Regions from separate parts of the Paraburkholderia sp. RAU2J genome, predicted to be linked through region 1. Evidence: predicted binding sites of a transcription regulator. Region 1 holds the regulator's gene; the other holds the start of a gene.
What was found. Region 1 encodes LexA, which represses DNA repair genes until DNA is damaged. Its sites were predicted from a motif close to ACTGTATNNNNATACAGT; they were not measured.
Positions count from the first base shown of each region.

Region 2: a site for LexA is predicted at 2,093-2,110, ahead of imuA (translesion DNA synthesis-associated protein ImuA). Genes of this name have one in related genera too.

Region 1 is NZ_RBXG01000001.1:3,512,344-3,516,022, forward strand. It holds gene B0G69_RS15965 (sulfate ABC transporter substrate-binding protein) at 1-928, opposite strand, end outside; gene lexA (transcriptional repressor LexA) at 1,239-1,889, shown strand; gene B0G69_RS15975 (hypothetical protein) at 1,951-2,295, shown strand; gene B0G69_RS15980 (DUF2939 domain-containing protein) at 2,471-3,076, shown strand; gene B0G69_RS15985 (universal stress protein) at 3,138-3,602, opposite strand.
Region 2 is NZ_RBXG01000001.1:31,779-35,457, reverse strand. It holds gene B0G69_RS00170 (Ig-like domain-containing protein) at 1-895, shown strand, start outside; gene B0G69_RS00165 (glycosyltransferase family A protein) at 1,041-1,808, shown strand; gene imuA (translesion DNA synthesis-associated protein ImuA) at 2,181-3,020, shown strand; gene B0G69_RS00155 (DNA polymerase Y family protein) at 2,920-3,679, shown strand, end outside.

The DNA.
Region 1 (3,679 bases):
ACTTCGCGGTCAGGTCGGCCGGCACCTTGTTCGAACGCGGACGGTAGAAGTTGCGCGCGGCGATCTCCTGGCCTTGCTCGCTATACAGGAAGTTCAGATACGCCTCGGCCAGCTTGCGCGTGCCGCGCTTGTCGACGACCTTGTCCACCACCGCGACCGGCGGCTCGGCGAGAATGCTCACCGACGGCACGACGATTTCAAACTTGTCCGGACCGAACTCCTTCAGCGACAGGAACGCTTCGTTTTCCCACGCGATCAGTACGTCGCCGATGCCACGCTGCACGAAGCTGGTAGTCGCGCCACGCGCGCCCGAGTCCAGCACGCCGGCGTTCTTATACAGCTTGCCGACGAATTCCTTCGCTTTCTGGGCATTGCCGCCCGGCTGATGTTGCGCGTACGCCCACGCCGCGAGGTAGTTCCAGCGCGCGCCGCCCGAAGTCTTCGGATTCGGCGTGACGATCGACACACCCGGCTTGATCAGATCGTCCCAGTCCTTGATGTGCTTCGGGTTGCCCTTGCGCACGAGGAACACGATCGTCGACGTGTACGGCGACGCGTTGTCCGGCAAGCGCTTTTGCCAGCCCTTGTCGAGCAGCCCCTTGCCGGCGAGCGCATCGATGTCGTAGGCGAGTGCGAGGGTGACGACGTCCGCCTGCAGGCCGTCGAGCACCGAGCGCGCCTGCGCGCCGGAACCGCCGTGCGACTGCTTGAAGGTGATCGTCTCGCCGGTCTTCGTTTTCCATTCCTTGCCGAACGCCTGGTTGACCTCCTGATACAGCTCGCGCGTCGGGTCGTAGGAAACGTTCAGCAGTGTGGTGTCGGCCGCATGCGCCGGTGTCATCGCGCCGAGCGCGCCGGCCGCGCCGAACGCGAGCGCCGCGATGAGTTGCTTCGTTTTCCGAGCCAGCCCCGTGTGTCGATGATTCATGTGAACTTTCTCCGCGTGTAGTGCGCTGAAACCAGCGTGGTGTTGTTCTGCGTCGCGGTCACGTGCACATGAGCGGCAACTGGAAGGCAGTCTATCGAAGCGCTTTCATCATTAAAAATAATGTTTCTTCATTCTTTAATACGCAAAAGTGGTAATGACAGCTGGATAAGGCGTTGCGGCATGAAAACGGACGTTTGGACGCCGATTACGGGCGCCGTAACGGCACCCAGGGTCACGAACTTAAAGTAAAGCTTGAATTGCGCCGAATACTGTATAAAAATACAGTCACCTGTTCATACATACAGTGGCCATGACAAAACTCACCGCACGACAGCAGCAGGTTTTCGATCTGATTCGCCGGGCGATCGAACGCACCGGTTTTCCGCCCACCCGCGCGGAAATTGCCGCCGAACTGGGCTTCAGCTCGGCCAACTCGGCAGAAGAACATTTGCGCGCGCTCGCTCGCAAGGGTGTGATCGAACTCGCCGCCGGCGCGTCACGCGGTATTCGCCTGCTGGCGGGCCCGGAAGATTCACCGCATCAGTTCACGCTGCCGCACTCGAGCATCATGCAGCTGTCGCTGCCGCTGATCGGCCGGGTGGCTGCCGGCAGCCCGATCCTCGCGCAGGAACATATCTCGCAGCACTTCGCGTGTGATCCGGCGCTGTTCTCGAGCAAGCCCGACTACCTGTTGAAGGTGCGCGGGCTGTCCATGCGCGACGCAGGCATCTTCGACGGCGACCTGCTCGCGGTGCAAAAGAAGAGCGAGGCGAAAGACGGCCAGATCATCATCGCCCGGCTCGGCGACGACGTCACGGTCAAGCGCCTGAAGCGTCGGCCGAACGGCCTCGAGCTGATCGCGGAGAACCCCGATTACGAGAACATTTTCGTTGAAACCGGCAGTGCGGAATTCGCGCTGGAGGGCATCGCCGTGGGGCTGATCCGCCCTGGCGAGTTCTAAGCCACCGCGCCTGTTCGCTTAATCCCACGCCGCATCAACGCTGCATCGCCTGGAGAGACTCATGGAACGCCTTGCCCGCCTGCTGCCCTTTCGCCAGTTCGGCCGTTTGCGCCATTTGCGCAATGTGGTGCCTTGCTCATTGATCGAAGCACCGGCTCAGGACTCCGCGTCGCTGTTCGACGCGCCCGCTGATACGGCGAGCCTGCCGTCGTCGTTGCCGGCGTTTGCCCGTGTGTCGTTGAACTCCGGGTTGAATACGGCGGAACCTGCACGGCGCGCGCCGGTGCGCGTCTATCATGGGCCGTCGCGGCTGATCATGGTGGGCACGGTCGACGCGGTGTGCCGCATGATCGACCGGTGCATTGCCGATGAAGCCAATGTGCATGGTGCAGTCTTCGAGTCGTGAGCGTGTGTGTCATGAGCAGTAAAGAGGCCGCACCATGGAGGCCGCACCATGCCTCACGCATCGCGGTTGTCGTGCTCGCTTTTCAGACCTGCTGTTCGGATATTTGCATAGAATGGGATTGTTTTTGCGGGGCCGTAGTCCACGTTAAATCCAATCTGATCGGGAGTTCCATTCGATGACAGGTCCGACACGAACCAAGGGCGCCGCCACCCGGCCGCTGCTGATCGCGCTGGTTGTAGTCGTAGTGATTGCGGCACTCGGGTTTGCTTACGCGTCACCCTATATCGCGCTGAATAATCTCAAACGCGCGGCAGATGCGCGCGACGCGCAAACCGTCAATCAATACGTGGATTTTCCCGCGTTGCGCGGCAGCCTGAAGGAGCAGATCGCAGGCATGCTGACGCGCCGGCTGGACGCGGATAACGACAGCAAAATGGCCACCATCGGCGCGATGATCGGCGTGACGCTGATCGGTCCGCTGGTGGATTCCTATGCGACACCAGACGGCGTCGCAGCCTTACTGAATGGCATGCCGCCGCGCGGCGATCCTGGCGAACATCCGCCTGCCCCAGCCACGCAAACGCCTGCCTCTCCCGCCGCTGGCGACACCCCCACCACCGCAACGGCCCCGGCATCTCGGCAAACCACGGCAGGCTATCGCGGCCTCAATGAGTTCGTCGTCACTTACCGGCGCGGCGAAGCCAACGCGCACTACTCGGCGGTCTTCCGGCGCGAAGGTCTGTTCACGTGGAAGCTCGCCGCAATCAATCTGAACGAATGACCGGCCGGCCGTTACGGCCAGCCACTCGCTCCATACGCGCGTCCCCACGCAGCAAGCCGCATCAAGCCGCGGCTTGCTGCTGCTCCTGCGCGGAAGAACACGCCACCAGAATGCTGCACGACACGCGATCGAGCAGCGGCGTGTTGCCTGCCCCCATCCACCATCGCGACAAGCCGGTGCGGCAGCGATGTCCTACCACCACGAGATCGACATGCAGGTCATTGGCGAGGTTCGCAATCTCGTCGATGGGATGACCGAACGCGAAATGCCCTTGCGCGTGCACACCACGTTCGGTGAGCCAGTCCACCCCTTCCTGCAGGATGTCGCGCGCGGTTTTTTCGAAGCTGCCGCAGGCCACATCGGTCAGCAGACCTGCGCTTTGCGCAATGCTGGAGCGCATGTCGACCACGGACAGCAAATGCGTTTCAGCCTTCAGGTCCAACGCGAGGTCGGCGCCGCAACGCAGCGCTTTGCGGCCTTCGCGCGAGCCGTCGTAACACAGCAGAATTTTTTGGTAGCTCGCCATGGTTTTCTCCCTTCGCGCAGGAAGCGCGGGCTGAATGAATCATGGTGCGCCGCAATTCAGGTTGCAAGGGATGGAAA
Region 2 (3,679 bases), 3.5 Mb from region 1:
CGGGGCGACGAACAGCGGAGCCGTGTATCTCGTGTACGGTGAGGCTGGTGGGGCAGGCTTTCTGGCGAACACCGATATCGACGCCCTGGTCGCGAGCGGTCAGGCGGTCAAATACACGGGAGCGAACGCGAACGACTTTGCAGGTACGGGCGTGGCAGGTGGTGACTGGAACGGTGACGGTATTTCCGACTATGCCTACGGGATTTGGGAAAGCGATACCGGCGCAGTGAATGGCGGTGCGTACAACGTCTATACCGGCTCGATTGCCAAGCTGACGCAAAGCTTCACGGTAGGCGACGACGAACTGTACGCAGGTAACACTAGTCCGAATGCGGCCGCGATCGTGAACGGCGTGGACATCATCAGCGGCGGCCAGGGTAACGATGTGATTCACGGCATCGGCACCGACACGACAGGCACGACCGCGCTGAATGTCCAGCACGACGTGGCCATGGGCGGAGCAGGTAACGACACGATCGGTATCGTCGGCACCAACTTCACCCGTGTCGATGGCGGTCTCGGCATCGATACGATGAAGTTCGAGGCGTCCGGTCTGTCGCTTAACCTGGCCGACTACGGTACGCGGGTCAAGGGTATCGAGAACTTCGACCTGGGTAACTCCGGGCAAGGTACGGGTGGCAATGCGCTCAGCCTGAAGCTCACGGACGTATTGAACATGCCCGATTCGCTCAGCTCGACGGTGCACATGACGATCAGCGGCGATAGCAGCTCGTCGGTGACGCTGGCTGAAGGTACTGGTACGGGTTCGGCGCAATGGCAGGTTACTGGCACGACGACGGTGAACAATGTCGCCTACGACGTGTATCACAATACCTCCATGGGCTCGAACACCGTGGCTGACCTGCTGATCCAGCACGGCATCCAGGTGCACTGACGCCAGGCGCGGACAGTCGGATGGGCGAGAGCCCTGACGACTGTCCATAGTCTGGAAAATCAAGGCGATGCAGCGTTCGCGCGCATCGCCTTTTTCACATTTGAGTCGACGTACCCTGGAAATTCGAAAAGCTGTGGGGAGAAATATGATGCTCTACCATCACCTGGACGCCTCGATCGATACGCTTCGGGTCGCGGTGGTGACGCCAACACGAAATCGCGAGTTACTTATCGGGCAGACAATCCGGTATTTTCATGCGCAGAGAAATCCGTTTCGAGCGCTGCGCTGGTTTGTACTTGATGATAGTGATGAAGCCAGCCGCCACGAATACTTTTGTACAGGTGATAGAGACGTAAGTTATTCATGGGTGAGTAACGTCCAACCGTTGGGTGCCAAACGCAATTGGCTCAACGATTCGGCAAAAGAGTGGGGTGCGGATATCATCTGTAGCATGGATGACGATGACTGGTACGGCCCGGACTACCTTTATGACATGGCTACCTTGCTATTGCAGAATGAAGCCTGTTTTGCGGGCTCAGGAGCGGACTGGTATTTCGAACCACGTGGACAACGCGTGTTGTTCGTACCGGCAGTGCGTGAGCATATGAGCTGCAACGCGGTCCTTTGCTACAAGGCGCATGTGCTCGATTCGCGACGTTACGACGAGCACGCACGTTTCGGTGAGGAGCCTGCATTTATTTGCCAGGATCGTATTCTTCAGCACCCTGACATTAAAAATGTACACCTTGCTTTGATGGGGCCGCACAACACGGTGACCAAGCGAGGTTATTTGAAGGCCCCCGACCTCCACACCTCGTTCAGTTTGGAAGACTTTCCAATGGAAGAACAGGATCGCAATTTTTATCGTTCGTTGATGCACAAAAGTGCGTCAAGTTCGCTGCGTCCAGAATAGTTTCCGTTTTGGCGTAGGCCGACGTGTGACATTGCCGGAGGCGAGCAGCTCTGTGATCGGGATACCCTCGTCGATGACATGGGCGGGTACCGGCGCCTGCATCAGTGTTCGCAGTTCTTACCTCTCGTTGGCCACGTGATACGCCGCTCTACCATAAGCCCGGCGTGCAGTCCCGGCCGATCATCCCACAATGCGGGATGATCGGCCGCCTGCTCCTCTCGCACCGTAGGGCAGCTTCTGCCGACATCGCCCTCTACGGCGCGCCTTAACATTCATCTCAAAATACTGTATAAATATACAGTAGCGTCGATTGCCTTATGCCTTGCTCAATGCCGGGCAGGGCGGAGCATTCCCTATTCAAAGAGCGTGTCTATGGCAGCAGCGATTCAGCTTGCGACGACCACGCTGTCGTCGCAATTGCGGCGTCAGGTGTGGCAGGGCAACGAGCTTGCCGAATCGGCCTCGCGCGTGATTTCCAGCGGCTATGCCACCCTGGATCGGTTGTTGCCGGGACAAGGCTGGTCGGCAGGGGGGCTGACGGAATTACTGATCGAGCATTGTGGTGTAGGAGAAATACGCTTGCTGGCCCATTCACTTCGCCAGCTTACGATGCAGACCGAACGGCATGTCCTGTTCGTGTCGCCTCCCTATCAGCCGTGTGCCGGGGCATTGAGGGCTTGGGGTATCGATGTCGGGCGCGTCTTATGGGTACGCTCGAATGAAGATCAGGCGCTGTGGGCCGCCACTCAGGCATTGAAGCAGGACGGCATCGGCGCGGTTCTGGTGTGGCTGCCGAATGCGCGTGCCGATAAGGTCCGGCGCCTGCAAGTGGCGGCTCAGGAGTCCACATCGCTGGCATTTTTGGTCCGGCCTGTCGAGGCGGCCGCGCAATCTTCACCCGCGCCATTGCGAATGATCTGCGCGCCGCTCCTGCCGGCCAATGCGCAGACGATCAACCGTCGCCAATGGCTGCAGGAGATTGGCCTGTCGATCGATATCTTCAAGCGTCGCGGACCTCCGCTAGCCGAACCTCTCCGTCTCGTTCTGCCTTTACAAAGCGCCTTGTTGCCGGAAAAAGGAATCGGCCGCCCTCAAGGAGCAGAGGTCAAATATGTTATGGATCGCAGTCACATTGCCACTCTTGTCGCTGGAAGCGGTGAAGCCTCTCGCGCCGCTTCCGGATGGTTTTCCCGCGAAACCGAATCGGTGTGAACCGTGCGACGGCGAGGCAAGCCAGCCGCAAGCCGCGGCAGGTGTCGCCGAGCGCCGCTGTTATGCATTGGCCGATCACGCGCACGTTCTGATGCCGGACCTGGATGCATTGCGTGCCGGGGTGCATGCGGGCCATTCGCGCTCGTACGCATTGGCGCTGGCGCCAGGACTCAAGCTGCTGGCCGTCGACGCTACCCGCGAAACTCAGGCATTCGAAGCCATGGCACTTGCGTTGCTGACCTACACGCCGAAAGTATCGCTCGCCGACGCGCACACGCTGTTGCTGGAAGTCGGTTCCGGCTTGAGGTTGTTCGGCGGCTTGCGCACGTTGTTGTCGCGCGTGCTGGCCACGGTGAAGGAGTTCGGCTATACGGCGCGCATCGCCTGTGCGCCGACCGCGTGGGGCGCGTGGCTATTGGCGCAGGCACGTTGCGCCCGGCAGGGGCGTCGCTGGCATGTGATCAAGGAGACGTCGCTCGCGCATGTGCTCGATGGTTTGTCCGTGTCGCTGCTGCCGGTGGCGCCGGCGCATCGCGATGCGTTCGCGCACGTCGGCTGCGCGACGCTGGCCGATTTGCGTCGTTTGCCGCGCTCGGGCGTCGTGCGGCGTTTCGGCAGCGGGATTTTAGACCTGCTCGCGCAGGCGTACGGCACGCGCG